DNA from 2 places in the Halobacillus ihumii genome. Region 1 is predicted to be linked to the other one. Evidence: predicted binding sites of a transcription regulator. Region 1 holds the regulator's gene; the other holds the start of a gene.
What was found. The regulator CtsR, encoded in region 1, represses protease genes until heat stress. The targets are predictions, from matches to a motif close to ATGGTCAATAAAGGTCAAACA.

Region 1 (17,331 bases):
TGTACCTCGTAAGCTCCTGTCCTTTAGGCCAGCTTACTTTGCGCATTTCACGAGATACATTCTTGAAGAATTTAAACATGCTACACTACCTCCAAACTTATGCCTGCCGGCTTCATGCTCTATTTCGTTTCACGGTGAAGTGTATGAGTTGTACACGTTTTGCAAAACTTACGAACCTCTAATCGCTCGGGTTGATTTAATCTGTTTTTATGAGTGCTATAATTGCGACTTTGACATTGTACGCAAGCTAGAATAATCTTTGTTGACATCTTTCATCACCTCACATTAGAGGTATAATCACTTTCATAAATGTAGCACGCTTTCAAGTGGCTGTCAATTATACCTTATAGCGTAATTTCACTCATTTCCAAATATTTCTCAAGCTTTCTCTTAACCCGCTGCAACGCATTATCAATCGACTTAACATGCCGCTTCAGCTCAACAGAGATTTCCTGGTAGGATTGCCCGTCCAAATAAAGTGCGAGCACCTTCTGTTCTAATTCGCTTAATAATTCAGAAATTTTTTCTTCCATATCGCCAAACTTTTCTTTGTTGACGATTAGTTCTTGAGGGTCAATGACCTTAGAACCGGCTATAACATCTAATAGTGTACGATCTGATTCTTCATCAAAGATAGGCTTGTCCAGCGATACATAAGAATTTAGCGGAATGTGTTTCTGTCTTGTGGCGGTTTTAATTGCGGTAATAATTTGACGGGTAACGCACAGTTCTGCGAAAGCTTTAAACGAAGATAATTTCTCCCCTTGATAGTCTCTAATTGCCTTATACAAGCCAATCATGCCTTCTTGTACAATGTCTTCTCGATCTGCACCAATAAGAAAATACGTCCGGGCTTTTGCACGAACGAAATTCTTATACTTATTAATTAAATAATCTAAAGCCTGGATCTGACCCTGGTTAATACGCTCGATAATTAACTCGTCATCAAGCTTATCAAGATCCAGCTCTTCGATGCCTGCCTCAGTTTGTCCGATGCTCACTCAGGATCCCTCCGACCGTGGTACCTAAATATATAGAAATATTATACAGTAAGCGCTTCACTAGCGTCAACAAGCCCTTGTTATTTACCTCCTCGACGCCATTTTTCAAAAATGTCGCGTATCTCTTTATTCATCGGGATCTTCGGCTGATATTGAACCGCTTTATGAGATTCTACATCTTTCTTTATTTCCCGTTGAATATTCATGACCTCAATGTAAAGTTCTCTGGCAGATTTCCTAAAGGCCCCCTGGGCAAAAATCGTACGCTGTTCTGCATAGTCAGAGGTAGCTACATACACTTGTGTCCGTATATCGGTTAAGCTGCCAGCCAACTTCTCAATCCGCTCATCAGCTGTTTCATTTTCTTTTGTAAAAATGACTTCAATTTTAAAATTGTGCTGCTTCCTTTCAAGACCCCTTACATGGTACGCATCAAAAACAACAATAACCCGATCGCCCGTATACGCCTGGTATTCAGCCAATTTTTCGATCAGAAGGTCCCTGGCCTGACCTAAATCCCGGTCTTTAAGTCGCTTAAGCTCCGGCCAAGCTCCAATGATGTTGTACCCATCAACAAGTAAAACAATCATCGTTACTCACCGAGGGGGCGGCGCTTCCTGTAGACTTCATACATCAAGAGGGATGCTGCCACTGAAGCATTCAAAGAAGTCACCTGACCTGTCATAGGAAGACGTACCATCCAGTCACATTTCTCTTTCGTTAAGCGGCTCATCCCTTTTCCTTCACTTCCGATGACAAGGGCTACAGCCATATTCCCGTCTAACTGCCGATAGTCTTCTGTACCCTCCGCATCTGTTCCTACGACCCAAACAAACCGCTCTTTCAGTTCGTCAATTGTGCGGGAGAGATTCGTCACCCGAGCAACAGGGATATATTCAATCGCTCCCGTTGATGTTTTGGCGACTGTAGTCGTTAACCCGACTGACCTCCGTTTAGGAATGATTACGCCATGGGCACCACTCGCGTCTGCTGTTCGCAATATCGAACCCAGGTTATGAGGATCTTCAATCTCATCTAAAATAACAAAAAAGGGGGACTCCCCTTTTTCTTCCGCACGAGCAAATAAATCATCAATATCACTATATTCGTAGGCGGCTACAGCAGCGGCTACACCCTGGTGGTTACCTTCTACTAATTGATCAATTTTTCGCTTGGGAACCTTCTGAACAATGACACCATTCTCTTTAGCAAGCTGTTCAAGCTTCTTCAAAGCATTGTGCTGAAGTTGGTCTGAAACGAGCAATTTATTAATAGCTCGTCCTGATCGCAGCGCTTCTTGTACACTGTTTTTACCAATAATCCACTCATCTTTCATTGCTCTCACTCCTTTCTTCAACCAGATCAATAGCATTTGTGATCAGCTCTTCAAGCCGCTCCGTATGCCCCGCTAAATAATGGTAACCAATCACGGCCTCAAACGCAGTCGAGTAACGATACGTCTGGACGTTTGTATTCTTAGGTATGCTTCCGGACTTGGCATTGCGGCCACGCCTGAGCACGCCTTCCTCTTCTTCTGTCAAAAAGGCATCTTCCTGCCATGCCTGGACAACTTTTGCCTGCGATTTAGCTGACACAAATCTTACAGCTGCTTGATGTAACTGTTGAGGCTTAATAACTTCACCCTTATCTAGTAAATATTTACGAACATATAATTCATAGACCCCGTCTCCCATATAAGCGAGAGCGAGGCTCTTCATTTGTTTCACATTCGTTGCCGCCATAGAAGCTCAGCCCCGTTTCCAGCGAGTACCTTGAGAGGTATCCTCTAAAATAATATTACGCGCCTTCAGTTCATCACGAATCTGATCAGCACGAGTAAAATCACGATCTTTCCGGGCCTGCTTCCTTTCAGCAATCAATGAATCGACTTCTTCATCTAACAGCTCTTCATCTTTGGCGATTTGTACACCCAAGACATCCGTCAACTCTTTCAATGCCTGCTCAAAGTGTTCAAGCACTGCTTCATTGGTCTGTTCCGCCTGTAGATAGAGGTTAGCTGACTTCGTTAAATCAAATAACACAGAAATTGCATTAGCTGTGTTAAAATCATCGTCCATTTCAGTCATGAACTGCTGTTTATGCTGGGCAATTTGCGCCATCCAAGTCTCTGTAGACTCTTGCAAATTCATACTGGATTTCTTACGATGCTGAATATTTTCATAAGCATTCCGAATTCGGTCCAGACTGCTTTTCGCTCCCGCTAATAGCTCATCACTAAAATTAATCGGATGACGGTACTGGACACTCAGCATAAAGAAGCGAATCACTTGCGGGTCGTGTTTTTGAATTAAGTCATGGGCGAGCACGAAATTCCCTAAGGATTTAGACATTTTTTCATTTTCAATGTTGATATATCCATTATGCATCCAGTACCGAGCAAACGAATGACCATTATTGGCTTCAGACTGGGCAATTTCGTTTTCATGGTGAGGAAATGTAAGGTCTTGCCCGCCTGCATGGATATCAATCGTATCTCCTAAATATTTTCGCGCCATTGCTGAGCATTCAATATGCCAGCCGGGGCGACCTTCACCCCATGGGCTTTCCCATGAAATCTCCTCTGGCTTTGCCTCTTTCCAGAGCGTAAAATCAAGGGGATCCTCTTTCTTCTCGCCCACTTCAATCCTAGCCCCAGAACGAAGCTCATCAATTGATTGGTGAGAAAGTTTCCCGTATTCATCAAAAGACCGTGTACGGAAATAAACGTCCCCTTCTGATTCATAGGCGAAACCTTTTTCAATTAATCCATTGATAAAAGCGATAATTTCTTCCATATTGTCTGTTACACGAGGATGATGAACGGCTTCTTTCACACCAAGCGCCTTTACATCCTCTTTATACGCCTCGATAAATCGGTTTGCGATATCTGGGACTTCTTCGCCCATCTCATTGGCAGCTTTTATCAATTTATCGTCGACATCTGTAAAATTAAGCACGTACTCGACCTCATAACCACGATACTCAAAATATCTGCGCACGGTGTCAAATACGATAGCTGGACGAGCATTGCCGATATGAATATAGTTGTACACGGTTGGTCCGCATACATACATTTTCACTTTCCCCTCTTCCAGCGGCTGAAAAGTTTCTTTAGTTCTTGTTAGTGTATTGTAAACGTTAATGCTCATTATGACTGACTCCTTCCACCTTATCTAACTGATCACGCAAGCGTGTAATTTCTTTCTCCATTTGGTCCAGCCGATCATAAACCGGGTCAGGAAGCTTGTGGTGATCTAAATCCTTCCTGCCAATTTTCTTACCATCCTGAACTACCACATGTCCGGGAATCCCGACAACAGTTGAATTGGCCGGCACTTCATGTAACACCACCGAGCCTGCTCCTACTTTAGAATTCTCCCCAATTGTGATCGACCCTAATACTTTCGCCCCTGTAGCAACGAGTGAGTTATCTTGCAAGGTAGGATGCCGTTTTCCTTTCTCTTTCCCTGTTCCACCTAAAGTCACGCCCTGAAACAGTGTTACATTATCGCCAATCTCACATGTCTCCCCAATGACGACTCCCATGCCGTGATCTATGAAAAAGCGGCGGCCGATTTTAGCCCCCGGATGAATTTCAATGCCTGTAAAAAAACGGCTGACTTGAGAAATAACCCGGGCGATAAAGAAGAACTTCCGCTTATATAAAGCATGTGCTACTCGATGCGCCCATATCGCATGTAATCCAGAGTACGTCAGTATGACTTCCACATAAGAACGAGCTGCGGGATCCTGATCAAAGACCACATCGACATCCTCTTTAAACATTTTCATAAGCCCCATCCATACCCCTCCTTTTATATAAGAAAAAGCGTGCAATTAACCTAAAAAAAACGCGTCTCATGTGCTTAGGCAGCACAGAGACGCGTTATGCGCGGTTCCACTCTGTTTTGGGAATAACTCTTTCCCCTCTTTAAAACCTGATAACGGCAGGTGACCGCTGACAGCATACTTTTTTCAGCTGCAGACTCCGAGGTGCATTTCAGAAATGTTCCTTACAATCACTTTCAGCCAGTGGTGATTGTCTCTGTGGTAAGGATTTCACTCCATACTTCTCCTCTTCAACGTTTCATATGAGTATCTTCACTATATGCTATAATCAAATGTTTGTGAATTAATTAGTTTTGAAGCTGGTTCAGGACATCATTCAAACGGATAGTAACCGTCTCCGCCCCTAGCAGGTGAATAGCATCTGGCAGTTCAGGGCCATGAGTCTGTCCTGTAGTTGCCACACGAATCGGCATAAACAGCTTCTTCCCTTTATGACCTGTTTCTTTCTGTGTCGCCTTAATCTGTGCTTTAACATTCGCTGGTGAGAAATCATCAAGCTCTGCAAGCTTTTTCTTGAACGTATCAAGAACTTCTGGAACTTGTTCTCCTTTTAACACATCCATCGCTGATTCATCATACTGAATTTCTTGTTTGAAAAAAAGTTCAGTTAGCTCAACGATTTGCGCACCGTAATCCAGCTGTTCATGGTAAAGACTTATCAATTCACGTGCCCAGGACTGATCATCTTCGGTCATATTTTCAGATAAACGACCAGCCTCAACCAAATGTGGCAAGGCCAAATCAACAACACTGTCCAAATCCAACGCCTTCACATATTGATTGTTCATCCATTTTAACTTAGCAGGGTCAAAAATCGCAGGTGAAGTCGATAAACGGTCAGAATCAAATTGTTCAATCAGCTGATCCTTTGTGAAGATTTCTTCTTCTCCAACAGGCGACCAGCCCAACAATGTAATAAAGTTGAATAAAGCTTCTGGTAAATAGCCTAGCTTGTTATATTGTTCAATGAACTGAAGAATGTGTTCATCACGCTTACTTAGCTTCTTACGATTCTCATTTAGGATAAGAGTCATATGGCCAAATGTTGGCGGCTCCCAGCCCAATGCATCGTAGACCATCATCTGCTTAGGTGTATTGGAAATATGTTCTTCCCCCCGAAGCACATGGGTAATCTCCATTAAGTGGTCGTCTACCGCTACAGCAAAATTGTAAGTAGGCGTCCCATTTTTCTTTACAATAACCCAGTCACCAAAGTCACTAGATTCGAAGGAAATATCATCTCGTACGAGGTCATTAAATTTGTACGTCTTCCCTTCTGGAACCCGTATACGAATACTTGGCTGACGGCCTTCCGTTTCAAACTGATTAATTTGTTCTTCTGACAAATTGCTGTGGGCACCAGAATATTTAGGAACTTCACCACGAGCGCGTTGAGCTTCCCGCTCCGCATCTAATTCTTCTTCCGTCATATAACATTTATAAGCAAGACCTTTTTCTAACAGTTCATCGACATACTTTTTATACAGTTCGAGACGTTCCATTTGGCGATAAGGTCCATAATTACCACCGACATCCGATCCTTCATCCCATTCGATTCCTAACCACTTCAGGTAATTTAATTGACTTTGTTCGCCGCCTTCGACATTTCGCTTAGCATCCGTGTCCTCTACACGAATAATAAATTTACCTCCTGCATTTCTTGCAAAAAGGTAATTGAATAAAGCAGTACGAGCATTACCAATATGAAGATTCCCTGTTGGACTTGGTGCGTAGCGCACGCGTACATTGTTCGTCATATTATGTTCTCCTTTCTACATTACAAACCGGGCATGATCCTTTTTTTATTTTATCATTTTTTGCTTATGATTGTTGACTATTTTGAAGAAGCACAACAGCCTGGGCTGCGATCCCTTCTTTTCTCCCTGGAAAGCCCAACTTTTCTGTCGTTGTAGCCTTTACGTTAATACGTGACTGCTCTCCATCTAATAGCCGGGCAATATTTTCGCGGATTTCATCGATATACGGTGCCATCTTGGGTTCCTGTGCGATTACAGTACAATCAAGATTCCCCAACTCATAACCCTGATCTGTTACGAATTTCCACACATGCTTTAGGAGTTCGCCTGAATCCGCGTCCTTAAATTCAGGGTCCGTATCAGGAAAGTGTTTTCCAATATCGCCTTCCCCTATCGCTCCAAGACAAGCATCCGCAATCGTATGCAACAGCACATCTGCATCAGAATGCCCAATCAGGCCTCGTTCATGAGGAATGGTCACTCCCCCAATGATACACTTCCGTCCTTCTGAAAGCTGATGAACGTCAAACCCTTGTCCAATGCGAAACATAGTCTGATCCCCTCCCTTTCCTATCCTAGTATCCTTTAGATAAGCTTCTGCTTTAGCCAAATCTTCCGGGGTTGTTAATTTAATATTGTCATAACTACCTTCCAAAATCTCGACTTGTCTTTCTAACCGCTCCACTAAAGAGGCATCATCTGTTCCGTAGTAATTTTCCCTTTGAGCTCGTTCGTGAGCTTCCGTGATCAACCCATAATCAAAAGCTTGCGGGGTTTGAGCAGCCCACAGTTTACTTCGATCAAGTGTCCATAGATGGGCATGATCCTTTTGCTTAATCGTGTCTGTGACAGGTGTTGCCAACAATGCAGCCCCTTTATCACGTACCACTCCAGCTAGTTTATGTAGATTTTCATGTGTTACAAAAGGGCGTGCCCCATCGTGAATAAAAACAGGGAGATCTGTTTGCCGAACAGATTTAAGTCCTTCATAAACACTGTCCTGCCGTTCAGCTCCTCCGTTTACGAATGTAACAGAAGAGGAAAAACCATACGAATCTATAAGCTCGATCATTTGATCTTGTTCACGATGATTCGTTACGAGTATAATCTCCTTACAGTGATTATCTGATACAAAAACGGTAAGGGTATGTATGATTAAAGGCTTGTCATTAATCATTAGAAACTGTTTATTCTTACCAGCAAGCATGCGCTTTCCTTGTCCAGCAGCTAAAATCACAACATTATAATTTGTCATATTTACCATCCTAGCAGTATTAAACAACAAAAGCGATAACACACAGTTATCACTTTTGTTTTTCTCTATTTGTTTATACCGTTTTTATAAAGCTTTTTCAAGTGATTTTGGTTTAGCAAAGATCATCCTGCCTGCGGAAGTCTGAAGGACACTAGTCACGATCACTTCAATCGTTCTGCCAATATAATCTTTACCTTCTTCCACCACAATCATCGTGCCATCATCTAAATAGCCGATACCCTGTTTTTGTTCCTTCCCATCCTTAATAATTTGGATGGTCATCTCTTCTCCAGGGAGAACGACAGGTTTAACAGCATTTGCTAAATCATTAATATTAAGAACTTGGACATTTTGAAATTCACATACTTTATTAAGGTTAAAATCATTTGTAACTACAATCCCGTCCATCACTTTAGCCAGCTTCACGAGCTTGCTGTCCACTTCATGAATATCTTCAAAGTCGCCTTCATATATCTCCACCTTAACAGGCAGATCTTTTTGAAGTCGATTTAAAATATCCAGTCCGCGGCGTCCGCGATTACGTTTAAGACCATCGGATGAATCTGCTATATGCTGCAATTCTTCCAATACAAACTGAGGAATTACAATCGTCCCCTCCAGAAAATGCGTCTCGCAAATATCAGCTATTCGTCCATCAATAATAACACTTGTATCCAATATTTTCTCTTTCGGGATCATAGAACGATCAACACTTTCCGCTCCTGTCAGCTCTTCTTCAGCCAGCTTCTTATCTTTCCTATTCGCAATGGCAAGTAAGTTTAAAAACTCGTCCTTCCGCTTAAACCCGACTTGAAATCCGAAATATCCGAGAAGGAAGGTCAAGAAAATCGGTAAAATCTGATTCACAATCTGAATCTTAATATCTTGCAAGATGTTATTGACCAAATAAGCAATTATTAAACCGACAATTAACCCAAGGCTGCCAAATAAAAGGTCAGCGACAGGGGCTCTTACCAGGGTGTCCTCTACCCATCTTAAAAAGTTAACGATATGATCGACAACCCAAAACGTTAGTAAAAATAAGATAAGTGCTCCTACGAGTGCACCAACTACTGATTGAATCCACCCTTGCCAGGAAAAGTTCATCGTTGAAAGTAATTCAGGAATATAAAGATAGCCGATCGTTCCGCCGGTTACAACTATAAATAATTGAACAATTCTTCTTAGCATTGCGTTCACCTCCTTGATCACATTATGACCAAACTTCCTTACTATTAATCGGTTAAAAACATAAATGATGATCTTAAACTAGCACAAATTCCAAATATAGTCAATTAATAAACTATATATTTTAACATGAATTTAAATATATTGTCAATTATTTTATATATGACGGTCAACGAATAACTGTTCCTGAATCCTATCCAACCCATCTCTTATTTTTGTGGCACGTATTTCTCCTACCCCATCTACTTCCACCAACTCTTTTACAGATGCTTGTATAATCTCATTCAAAGTCCCGAACCGTTCAACTAAGTGTTCGATAATTAAGTTAGGAAGGCGGGGGATTCGCTGCAATATCCGATATCCTCTAGGACATATAGGATCTGACATTTTCGTGTTAGATGGATACCCTAGCAGCTTTAAAACTTGCTCATCAGAGAGCAGCTCTGTATTTGCTCCCTCCTGCATTTTCCGCAAAATATAATAAGGTTCATAATCAGGACGTTTGCTATAATCCTTTAATAAAGATTTCGCATCCTCTTCAATATTTGAGACAAGTTCTGTTAACTGAAGTTGAATCAAACGCCCCTCTGTTCCTAATTCATTCACATAATTTAAGATTTCCGTTTTAATTCTCAAGACCATTTCAATTCGATGAACCACCTGCACAACCTCAGAGAAAGATACCATATCTTCAAACTCCATGGCCCCTAAGTTTGTTACACTTTGGTCTAAAACGTTCTTATATTTTTCCAGTGTCTGAATCGCTTGATTCGCCTTCGTCAAAATCACACCAATATCCTTTAAAGAATACCTTAACGGGCCCTTATAAAGCGTAATCACATTACGTCTTTGAGAAATAGCAATAACTAGATGCCCTGTTTGCTTCGCCACCCGCTCAGCTGTCCGATGCCGCATTCCAGTTTCGGTTGAGGGAATGTCAGGATTTGGCATCAATTGAGCGTTAGCGAATAAGATATTTGAGCCTTCATCATTTAAAATTAACGCTCCATCCATTTTCGCAAGCTCATATAAATGGGCAGGTGTAAAGTGTGATTGAATATGAAAACCGCCATCCACTAAGTCTCGTATAGTGTCTCCATACCCAACGACGATAAGCCCCCCTGTTTTAGCCCGTAATACATTATCAATTCCATCACGTATCGGGGTGCCAGGAGCAACAAATTTAAGAATCTCACCAATCCCATTATCTTTTCTCTCATGTAATTCCATTTACCGCTCCCCCAATGTGACTTGAATCGCTTCTTGAACGGTGTTTACACCGATGACTTCTATCGGCTGAGGCGGTGTCCAACCATCTAAATTCTTCTTAGGAATAATAACACGCTTAAAACCAAGTTTATTTGCTTCCTGCACTCGTTGTTCAATGCGGGCGACTCTTCTAATTTCACCCGTTAGTCCTACCTCTCCTACCACAACATCATCAGCATTTGAAGACTGATTTCTAAAGCTTGAGGCGATGCTGATGGCCACAGCTAAGTCGATCGCAGGTTCGTCTAATTTAACACCGCCAGCAACTTTCACGTAAGCATCCTGGTTTTGAAGCAGGAGCCCAGCTCTTTTTTCAAGGACGGCCATTAACAGAGGTACTCGGTTATTATCAAGGCCTGTTGCCATTCTTCTTGGATTGCCATAAGACGTTGGAGATATGAGAGCCTGGATCTCCACTAAGACTGGCCTTGTCCCTTCCATAGAGGCTACTACAATCGACCCGGCTGCACCTTGAGACCTTTCCTCTAAAAAGATTTCAGAAGGGTTCAGCACCTCTTCTAAGCCCTTCTCTTTCATCTCAAAAATGCCCATTTCATGTGTGCTTCCGAAGCGGTTCTTAACACTTCGTAAAATACGGAAAGTATGATGTCTTTCTCCCTCAAAATATAAGACGGCATCAACCATATGCTCAAGCAGCCGCGGTCCAGCAATAGAGCCTTCTTTCGTAACATGGCCAACGATAAAGATGGGTATTCCTTTACTTTTAGCTATCCTCATGAGTTGACTCGTACATTCACGAACTTGCGACACACTCCCTGGTGCTGAAGTAACGTCTTCCTTAAAAATGGTTTGAATAGAGTCGATAACCACAAATTTGGGATCAATCGCCTCAATTTGATTTAACACATCCTGTAAATTCGTTTCAGATAAAACATAAAGTTCTTCTGACTTTACGCCCAGGCGTTCTGCACGCAGTTTAGTTTGGCGTGAAGACTCCTCTCCAGATATATATAAAACTGGAGGCTGTTTATTCGCAATTTGCGCTGACACTTGCAGTAATAATGTTGACTTTCCAATACCCGGGTCTCCACCTATCAAAACCAGCGACCCCGGTACAATACCTCCGCCAAGCACACGGTTTAATTCAGGCATATCCGTGGCCATTCGAGGCTCTTTTTCAGACTTGATCGCATTAATTTTCTCCGGTTTAGATGATGAAGTACTGGTTTGAAATACGTGACGGGAATTGGATCCTGTTATCGCAGTTTCTTCAACTAGTGTATTCCACTGATGACAACCCGGACATTTCCCCATCCACTTCGGTGTTTCATATCCGCATTCTTGACAAACGAACTTCGTCTTTCTTTTAGCCAAGGGAATCTTCCCCTCTCTTACTATTTTATACGATAAACATTGTGAAAAAGTTTCATGCAGTTATCAATTATATTAAAACCTTCTTAATAAAAGCATAGCTGATACAGAAAAAAATCGGAAGGCAAACCCCTTCCGATTTATAATTATTCATATTTTATTCATATTTGCGTCCTTATTTCGCTTCTTGCTGAACGTGAACAGTAAATTCTTTATTATCATTCAGGTCAATTTTAACCTTTTGGCCTTTTTGAATATTTTCTTTCAATAACTCTTCTGATAATAAGTCCTCCACGTTTTTCTGAATGGAACGGCGTAACGGCCTTGCGCCATACTCTGGGTCGAACCCTTCTTCAGCAATATGCTCAATAGCTTTTTCCGTAAGAGTAAAATCGATTTCTTGATCTAACAAGCGTTTCCTCAATTGTTCCGCCATTAGGGTAACAATGTCTTTCATGTGTTTTCTCTCAAGAGAATGGAAAACAATCGTTTCATCGATTCTATTTAAGAACTCTGGACGGAATGCTTTTTTCAATTCATCTGTCACCTTGGATTTCATATCTTTGTAGTCTTGGTTGGCTTCATCCATTGAGAACCCAAGGTATTTATTTCTCTTAAGCTCTTGTGCACCGACGTTTGATGTCATAATCAGAACCGTGTTTCGAAAATCTACTACACGTCCTTTAGAGTCAGTCAGACGTCCATCTTCAAGCACCTGAAGAAGGATGTTAAAGACTTCTGGGTGAGCTTTTTCTACTTCATCAAGCAGGATAACAGAGTATGGCTTGTTCCGTACTTTCTCTGTCAACTGTCCTCCTTCTTCAAAACCTACATAGCCTGGAGGGGAACCTACAAGACGAGAGGTGCTGTGTTTTTCCATATACTCTGACATATCAATACGAATCATCGCATCTTCTTCACCAAACATGCTTTCAGCTAAGGCACGGGCAAGCTCTGTTTTCCCTACCCCTGTCGGCCCTAAGAAAATAAAGGAGCCAATTGGACGCTTCGGATCCTTCAATCCGGCACGAGCACGGCGAATCGCTTTAGATATTGCCTTAACAGCTTCTTCCTGCCCAATGATACGGTCATGAAGGGTATCCTCTAAGTGTAGTAATCGTTCACTTTCATCTTTGGTCATTTTCTTAACTGGAACTCCCGTCCATGTCGATACGATCGAAGCGATGTCCTCTACTGTCACTTCAGAGTCCTCTTGACCTTGTTTCTCTTTCCACTCATCTTTCGTTTGATCAAGTTCATCGCGAAGACGCTGTTCACTGTCTCTTAAGGATGCAGCCTTTTCAAACTCCTGGCTTTGTACAGCAGCATCTTTTTCTTTTCGTACCTCTTCAAGTTTTTGCTCAAGCTCTTTCAGATTAGGTGGTGCTGTATAGGAACGAAGACGAACTTTAGATGCTGCTTCATCTATTAAATCAATCGCTTTATCCGGCAGGAAACGATCGGTAATATAACGGTCAGAAAAGCGGACCGCTGATTCAATAGAATCATCTGTAATCGTTACACGGTGGTGAGCTTCATAGCGGTCACGAAGCCCTTTCAATATTTGTACAGATTCATCGAGTGTAGGTTCATCTACTTGAATCGGCTGGAACCGGCGTTCAAGAGCTGCATCTTTTTCAATATACTTTTTATATTCATCAAGTGTTGTAGCACCGATACACTGCAATTCACCACGGGCAAGGGAAGGTTTCAGAATGTTTGAAGCATCGATAGCACCTTCTGCTCCTCCTGCTCCAATTAGAGTGTGCAGTTCATCAATGAACAGGATGATATTTCCCGCTTGGCGAATCTCTTCCATTACTTTTTTCAAGCGATCTTCAAATTCACCGCGGTATTTAGTCCCTGCCACTACTGTACCCATATCGAGAGTCATAACCCGTTTATCACGCAGGATTTCAGGAATTTCATTGTTCATGATTTGCTGAGCCAGCCCTTCAGCAATGGCTGTTTTACCTACACCAGGCTCACCCACAAGTACCGGATTATTTTTTGTACGACGGCTTAGTACTTGAATTACACGCTCTATTTCTTTGCTTCTTCCAATTACCGGGTCAATATTTCCCTCTTTAGCTATCGCTGTTAAGTCACGGGCAAGAGAATCAAGTGTCGGGGTATTTGCATTGGCTGACTGGGATCCCCCACCGCCTCCACGGCGATTTTGCCCGCCTGTTGACTCATTATTTCCTAGCAGCTGAAGGACTTGCTGACGCGCCTTATTAAGACTTACACCTAAGTTGTTTAATACACGAGCCGCTACACCTTCACCTTCGCGAATTAGACCAAGAAGGATGTGCTCTGTACCCACATAAGAATGGCCTAATTTACGTGCTTCGTCCATTGATAACTCAATAACTTTTTTAGCTCTTGGAGTATAGTGAATCGTTTGGGATACTTTCTCACCCTTACCGATTAACTTTTCTACCTCTTGCTGAATCTTGCTTGCTTCAAGTCCTAATGCTGTTAAAGACTTAGCAGCAATCCCTTCACCTTCACTTACTAATCCTAATAAAATGTGCTCTGTTCCAATATTGTTGTGACCTAATCGAACGGCCTCCTCTTGTGCTAAGGCAAGTACTTTTTGCGCGCGTTCTGTAAAACGTCCAAACATCATGGATACAACCTCCTTGCATTTATTCTTTATTTTCTAACTGAAGTCTTTCTCGAATTAATGATGCTCTTCTAACATCCCGCTCGGATGGGGATAAGGTTTCTTTTGCGTATTGCTGCAGGAATCCGGGCTGCGTCAAAACCATTAATTCATTTAAAATGGTTTTTGGTACATGATCAATGAAACCAAGGTCAATACCAAGTCTTAGATCTGATAAACATTTTGCAGCCTCTTTAGACTCTATGATTCGACTGTGTTTTAAAACACCATATGAACGAAAAATTCGGTCCTCAAGCTGAATACCTGAGCGATGCATTAATGCTTGCCTTGCTCTTCGTTCCTGGTCAATCAGCTGTTTTACTACACTATGAAGGTCTTCTACAATATCTTCCTCGGATTTCCCCAAGGTTATCTGATTGGATATTTGAAAAATACTGCCTACTGCCTCACTGCCCTCCCCGTAGATACCCCGAACGACTAAACCTAGCTGATTAATGGCAGGGGTCATGCGGTTAATCTGCTGGGTCATGGCAAGAGCAGGCAAATGCATCATCACCGATGCTCTCATTCCAGTACCTACATTTGTCGGACATGCAGTTAAATATCCTCGCTTCTCATCAAAAGCGTAATCGACCTTCTCCTCAAGCCAATCATCAAGCTGTGAGGCCTGCTCAAGAGCCCTGTCAAGCTGAAAACCCGGGAAGTATAACTGGATGCGTATATGATCTTCTTCGTTGATCATGATTGACACTTGTTCATTTTTAGATATCAGTGAGGCTGAGTGCTCAGAATTATCCGTTAAGTGCGGGCTGATCAAATGTTTTTCTACCAGCACCCTTTTCTCGATCGGTTGTAACTCATTCATTTTAACAACTTCAAAGTTCTTGTAATCTCGAAAGGATTGATCCTGGAACTCATCATGGAAAAAAGATAGTACTTTTTCCAAATGTTCCTCTGAAGAAATCGTCGGAAAAGGAACATCAGAAAAGTTACGTGCCAAACGTATACGGCTGCTTAACACGATATCACTATCGGGGCCGTCTTCCTTCATCCACGGACTAATTGCCTCATTCATAAATTGCTGTAATGACATCAGTCCTCCTCCTCCCCTCTTTGATCGAGTTGGCTATCTAAGGAGCGAATCTCATCCCTTACTTTAGCAGCTTCCTCAAACTCTTCTTGTTGTATTAAGCGTTGTAGTTCAGATTTATATTGATCCATCTGACGTTTAAGGTGCAAGTTGCCTCCTTCACGTCTAGGGATTTTACCATCATGACGCGTATTACCGCTATGAACCCTTCTCAAAATAGGATTTAACCTATCATCAAATGTTCTATAACATTCCGCACAACCAAACTTCCCTGCTTTTGCGAATTCTTGAAATGTTAGACCGCATGTAGGACATTTAAGTTGTTCCTTAGGAGAAGGGGTACTAGTCTGCTGACCCTTCAACGAGTGTTTCGTTTCGAAATTAAAAAGTCCAGTCAATAAGTCGTTCAATATAAAGTTTTCTTCATGGTCATGCATATATCCTTTTTCCTTCGCGCATTGTTCACAAACATGGATTTCAGTCTTTTCACCATTTAATAATTGTGTCAAATGAACAGTGGCAGGACGGTTATGGCATCGTTGACATTCCATAACATTCTCTCCCTCCTATTTCAGCTTTTGTACTTAAGGGTAAACAGCATAGCCGCTAAAATTCTTGAACGGATCTCATCCCTTAAAGGAAGGGGAAAAGCGAGAACTTCACGGTCCATTACACTCACCATCATACGAGCTTCACGACCAGTGATGCTGTCATTTTCAAGTAATCTTTCAATAATATCAACTGCTATAGACTGCGAAACTTTAGGATGGATTAGATGCATAAGCTCTTCGATCATCTGTGCTTCTGATCGATGTTGAACACGCCTGATGCGAATATAGCCTCCGCCTCCGCGCTTACTTTCAACTATATACCCTTTTTCCACAGTGAACCGTGTTTTAATCACATAATTTATTTGGGAAGGCACACATTGAAATCGGTCAGCAATTTCACTTCGCTTGATTTCAATAGCTTTCCTCTCATTATTGTCTATAACATTCTTTAAATACTCTTCTATGATGTCGGATATATTCCGCATTTTCCCTCCTCCTCATTTGACTTTGACTATCTTTGACTATAATTTTATTATACTTAAATTTTACATATACGCAAATAAAATGTTTTTGTTATATCTGTAATCATTCCCTAATTAAAGGGAGCTTAAAACCAAAAAAACTATACGATTTTGTCGTATAGTTTCCTCATCTTTTCTGTTTGACCTGTATTACATTTTCTACGTTTGAAAGTCGTTCAATTAGTGTAGCATCATTAAATTCCTGACCTTTATTAATGTGTATGAGAATACTTTTAGTACGATTATTCAGATTTTCAACCTCTACTCTTTGCAGTTCAATACCTTCATCATCAAAGATACCAAGTAATTTACCAGTTTCTATCCGTTCATCCGTAATGAGTAGATAAGAATTTTTAAAATAACTGCTAAAGTACTTTTTCTCCAAATTATTTAAGAAGATTAAACTTAGTAAAACTAAAATAGTAGCAAGCACTGCTACATCGTACATCCCGGCACCAACGACCAAACCCAGCCCTGCAACTGTCCAAATAGAAGCAGCTGTCGTTAATCCCCTTATCGTCATTCCATTTACAATAATTGTGCCTGCGCCTAGAAATCCAATTCCGCTAATAACATATGAGGGAATACGTGAAGGATCAAAACGCACATTGTCATAGTTGTTAATAAAGTGTTCAAAACCATACAAGGATAAAAGCATCATGAGACACGAACCAATTCCAACTAATATATGTGTACGAAATCCCGCAGAGTGATTTTTCAATTCTCTTTCAAAACCAATAATACCTGATAATAGGAGTGCGATTAACAAGCGTATAAAAAATGTTTCTATATGTTCATTAAATATGACGAACTCATCCATTCGGATTCCACCTTCCTTGCTCAGGAATAAAGGGTCTTTATTATTATATAGTAAAAAAACCGGAAGCAT
Region 2 (4,110 bases), 1.5 Mb from region 1:
GGGTTTATTACTTACTTAAAAGAGGCGGAGAAGATTACCGAGCTGATTAGTAATATCGGAGCGCACCAGGCTCTTTTTAAATTCGAAGATGTACGTATCGTCAGAGATATGCGAAACTCTGTTAATCGGCTTGTCAATTGCGAAACGGCCAACTTAAATAAGACGATTGGAGCTGCGTTCAGGCAGGTAGAAAATATTAGGTTCATTAAACAAACTGTAGGATTAGAGGCTTTACCTGATAAGCTTCACGAAATCGCCTCACTTCGGCTTCAGCATCAGGAAGTTTCGTTAAAAGAGCTTGGGGAGTTAGTATCAGGTTCTCCGATAAGTAAATCTGGTATTAACCATCGCCTGCGCAAGATCGATGATTTTGCGGACAAAGTTAGGCGGGGTGAAGTAAAGGAAAGTAGTCAAAAATAATGTAATCTGAAAAATTTCATGCTATAATTATTTACAATTGAGGGCGCTTTCCTGTAGAAAGCGTTCTTTATTTAAACGAATTGTATGCGCTTTCTGAAAATAATGAAGACATAATAGAGAGGGGAATGAATAAATGATTGAACAGGCCGTAAAGGTTGAATTAGAGACAGGTTTACAAGCTAGGCCTGCTGCTCAATTCGTGCAGCAAGCCAATCGCTTTTCAGCGGATATTTTTATTGAGAAAGATCAGAAGCGGGTGAATGCAAAGAGTATTATGGGGCTCATGAGTTTGGCAGTGGCCTATAATGAGGAAATTTTGTTAATAGCTGAAGGAACGGATGAAGAAAAAGCGATAGCTGAATTAACGTCCTTTGTGAAAGAGTAATACGTGTTTATGTGAAGAAATGAACAAAATTTTATGATCATAAATGGTTTGTGGTTCCATGGTTGTACATAACAAAAGCCCGCTGTTCATACAGCGGGCTTTTGTTCTTATTCGCCTGTCTTTTCCATCACTTTATCGATTAGACCATATTCGACAGCTTCATGGGCTGACATGAAATTATCACGGTCTGTGTCGCGCTCGATCACTTCAAGCGGCTGACCAGTTCGTTCTGATAGAATTTGGTTTAATTTCTCACGCATTTTGATGATGCGTTTAGCGTGAATTTCAATGTCGGATGCTTGCCCCTGTGTTCCGCCGAGTGGCTGGTGGATCATCACTTCACTGTTTGGCAGTGCATAACGTTTTCCTTTTGCACCGGCATTGAGAAGGAAAGCACCCATAGAAGCGGCCATCCCTGTGCAGATTGTAGAAACGTTTGGCTTGATGAACTGCATCGTATCGTAAATGGCCATTCCAGAGGTAATGGATCCACCCGGAGAGTTGATATAAAGTGAAATGTCTTTCTCAGGGTCTTCAGCAGCTAAGAATAATAGCTGAGCAACGATAGAGTTGGAAACATTATCATCAATAGCACTGCCTAGCATAATAATCCGATCTTTCAATAAACGGGAATAAATGTCATAGGCACGTTCTCCACGGTTAGTTTGTTCAATTACTGTTGGGATTAAATTCATTGTAATTTCCTCCTTTTCATCATTGCATATATGATGGAATATGTTTTTATCATACCTTTAAGGTCAGAAAAGGTCAAACGAAAAGATTGTACCTTTTTGACTAATTTCTTTAGTCCTTGGCTGGTTTGGAGAGAGGTACAGGACTTATAGATTCGCGGTTATAGAAAAAATCGCAGATGCTGGTACAATAGAGCATCCCTGTACCATCATTTCCCTAATTTGAACAGGATAAACCTGTGATTATGATTAGAATTCCAAGACGCTCAAGTCAAAATAGATCTTGATTTTCTTGCTGATTAATCGTATAATATACCTTGTCTTTCTGATTTTGCGCCCGTAGCTCAGTTGGATAGAGCGGTAGATTCCGGTTCTACGTCAGTCGGGGGTTCGAATCCTCTCGGGCGCGCTTTTACTTACATTATTTATATTTAATTTACCCACGCCGCCTATTTTAGCAGGTGGTTTTTTGTAGCTCATTTTCTAGTCAGGCTGAGTGTTATAAGTTTCACTCGAAATTTGTGTGTGTTATTCTTGTGGATATCCGATTGTTGGTTTTCGTTAAGCGAAAAGGGGATTTTATGACAAATATTATTCGTTTCAAAATCATATCAACTGAAAAGATTCCAGAAGACCGTAGAATCCATATTCTTGATATGCAGCATAGAAGAAAGCTGTCCTTTAATTTAAAGTCACTGTATCGTTCCCTTGAACGAACGGTTGGTGAAGATGAATTGATTGAGTTCTTAGAAGCGAAGAAATTTAAAATTGACCATGGTTATTATGATTTTGTAAGCCACGTTTCTTAACGTGGCTTTATTAGTTTTATCAAAGTCACAGATTAACTGTATGCTCCAAATAGGGAGGGAAGACAACATGAATAAAATAACTCTCTACGGTAAAAGTAATTGTAAGTTGTGTGATGAAGTTAAAGAACTGATTGAAGTTCTCGCCATGGATTATCAAATTGAAATGACTGAGGTTGATATTGAGGAAGATGAGCAATTACTGCGTAGTTACTTTCTTGAAATTCCCGTCCTTTTTATTAATGGTGAAAGAATTGATTACCGGGAAATCGATGTTTTTTCGCTAAGAGAGCGGTTACAGTGAGTTTTTCAGTTGCACAGCTTCACCTGCACTGATAATATATAAATTGAAAAGGATATTTTTTTGCTCCGAGCGGGACAGATTATGACTGCCTGGGACATATCTATCCCGACTAATATACTTTTCATAATAAAGGAGCTTTTTCATGAGAGCTTTAATTGACTTACAAAAGAAATTGTTTCCAGATGTCCTTGAAGTTATGCAAAGACGTTATCAACTGCTCCACCATATTCGGTTGATGCAACCGGTAGGCAGGAGGGCACTGTCTGAGAACAGTCAACTTGCTGAAAGAACTGTTCGAAGTGAAGTAGACTTCTTGAGCAAGCAAGGAGCTGTTGATATCACATCAAGAGGGATGCACTTGACCTATGAAGGGCAAGCGATTCTTGAACAGTTAGCAGAGTTTATTAAGGATGTAACTGGAATAAAAGTTTTAGAACAGCAGTTAATGGATAAATTAAAATTAGACGATGTTGTCGTTATTCCAGGTGACAGTGACCAGTTAGACTGGGTTAAACAGGAAATGGGTAAAGCTTGTGTTGAATACTTGAAGGCACATTTGCATTCAAGAGAAACTGTGGCTATTACCGGTGGCTCGACAATGGCTGCTGTTGCAGAAATGATGACACCTCTCGAAAAAGCGAGTCAATGTATGTTTGTACCTGCTCGCGGAGGTCTTGGAGAGCGTGTCGAGAACCAAGCCAATACGATTTGTGCTGAAATGGCGAAAAAAGCACGAGGAGATTATCGTCTTCTCTACGTTCCGGACCCCTTAAGTGAGGAATCTTATCAGACGATCATTGAAGAACCTTCTATTAAAGAAGTGCTGGATATGATCCGTAATGCAGGTATGGTTGTTCACGGAATAGGGGAGGCTATGACAATGGCCGAACGACGTAAAACGCCAACTTCTCAACTGGAGTTAATTCATGAAAGACAAGCAGTAGGAGAAGCGTTTGGTTATTACTTTAACGAATCGGGCGAGATCGTTCATAAAGTCCGGACGGTTGGATTGCAGTTAGAGGATCTGTCCTCAGCTGATGATGTTATCGCGGTGGCGGGAGGAAAGTCGAAAGCACAGGCTATTGCTTCCTATTTTCAGCCGGGTCAAAGTAATATACTGATTACCGATGAAGGTGCCGCGTCAGAGTTAGTAAGGGGTTACCCCTTTTAAATAAAAATTGTTTACTATTTTAAGGAGGAATTAGCATGACTGTAAGAGTAGGTATTAACGGTTTCGGCCGCATTGGACGTAATGTTTTCCGTGCTGCGCTTAAAAATAATGAAGTAGAGGTTGTAGCTGTAAATGATTTAACGGATGCCAATATGCTGGCACACTTGCTGCAATATGATACAGTTCACGGTAAGCTTGAAGAAGAGGTTACTGTTAATGGCGATAATCTAGTAGTTGGCGGGCAAGAGATTAAAGTTCTTTCTGAAAAAGATCCTGCTAACCTTGGCTGGGGAGATCTTGGAGTAGAAATCGTAATCGAGTCTACTGGTCGC

Region 2: a site for CtsR is predicted at 1,560-1,580, ahead of clpP (ATP-dependent Clp endopeptidase proteolytic subunit ClpP). Genes of this name have one in related genera too.

The regions. Positions count from the first base shown of each region.
Region 1 covers NZ_CACVAO010000001.1:2,233,716-2,251,046, reverse strand. The annotation lists gene secE (preprotein translocase subunit SecE) at 1-79, opposite strand, end outside; gene rpmG (50S ribosomal protein L33) at 120-269, opposite strand; gene sigH (RNA polymerase sporulation sigma factor SigH) at 345-1,001, opposite strand; gene G6R08_RS11155 (NYN domain-containing protein) at 1,082-1,591, opposite strand; gene rlmB (23S rRNA (guanosine(2251)-2'-O)-methyltransferase RlmB) at 1,594-2,337, opposite strand; gene G6R08_RS11145 (Mini-ribonuclease 3) at 2,327-2,743, opposite strand; gene cysS (cysteine--tRNA ligase) at 2,750-4,150, opposite strand; gene cysE (serine O-acetyltransferase) at 4,140-4,802, opposite strand; T-box leader at 4,876-5,093, opposite strand; gene gltX (glutamate--tRNA ligase) at 5,138-6,607, opposite strand; gene G6R08_RS11125 (bifunctional 2-C-methyl-D-erythritol 4-phosphate cytidylyltransferase/2-C-methyl-D-erythritol 2,4-cyclodiphosphate synthase) at 6,672-7,862, opposite strand; gene G6R08_RS11120 (PIN/TRAM domain-containing protein) at 7,947-9,053, opposite strand; gene disA (DNA integrity scanning diadenylate cyclase DisA) at 9,207-10,280, opposite strand; gene radA (DNA repair protein RadA) at 10,281-11,654, opposite strand; gene clpC (ATP-dependent protease ATP-binding subunit ClpC) at 11,827-14,283, opposite strand; gene G6R08_RS11100 (protein-arginine kinase McsB) at 14,303-15,373, opposite strand; gene G6R08_RS11095 (protein-arginine kinase activator protein McsA) at 15,373-15,921, opposite strand; gene G6R08_RS11090 (CtsR family transcriptional regulator) at 15,942-16,406, opposite strand; gene G6R08_RS11085 (MgtC/SapB family protein) at 16,570-17,262, opposite strand.
Region 2 covers NZ_CACVAO010000001.1:784,778-788,887, reverse strand. The annotation lists gene whiA (DNA-binding protein WhiA) at 1-420, shown strand, start outside; gene G6R08_RS04200 (HPr family phosphocarrier protein) at 554-805, shown strand; gene clpP (ATP-dependent Clp endopeptidase proteolytic subunit ClpP) at 913-1,506, opposite strand; tRNA gene G6R08_RS04190 (tRNA-Arg) at 1,831-1,906, shown strand; gene G6R08_RS04185 (hypothetical protein) at 2,079-2,306, shown strand; gene G6R08_RS04180 (glutaredoxin family protein) at 2,374-2,607, shown strand; gene G6R08_RS04175 (sugar-binding transcriptional regulator) at 2,750-3,778, shown strand; gene gap (type I glyceraldehyde-3-phosphate dehydrogenase) at 3,814-4,110, shown strand, end outside.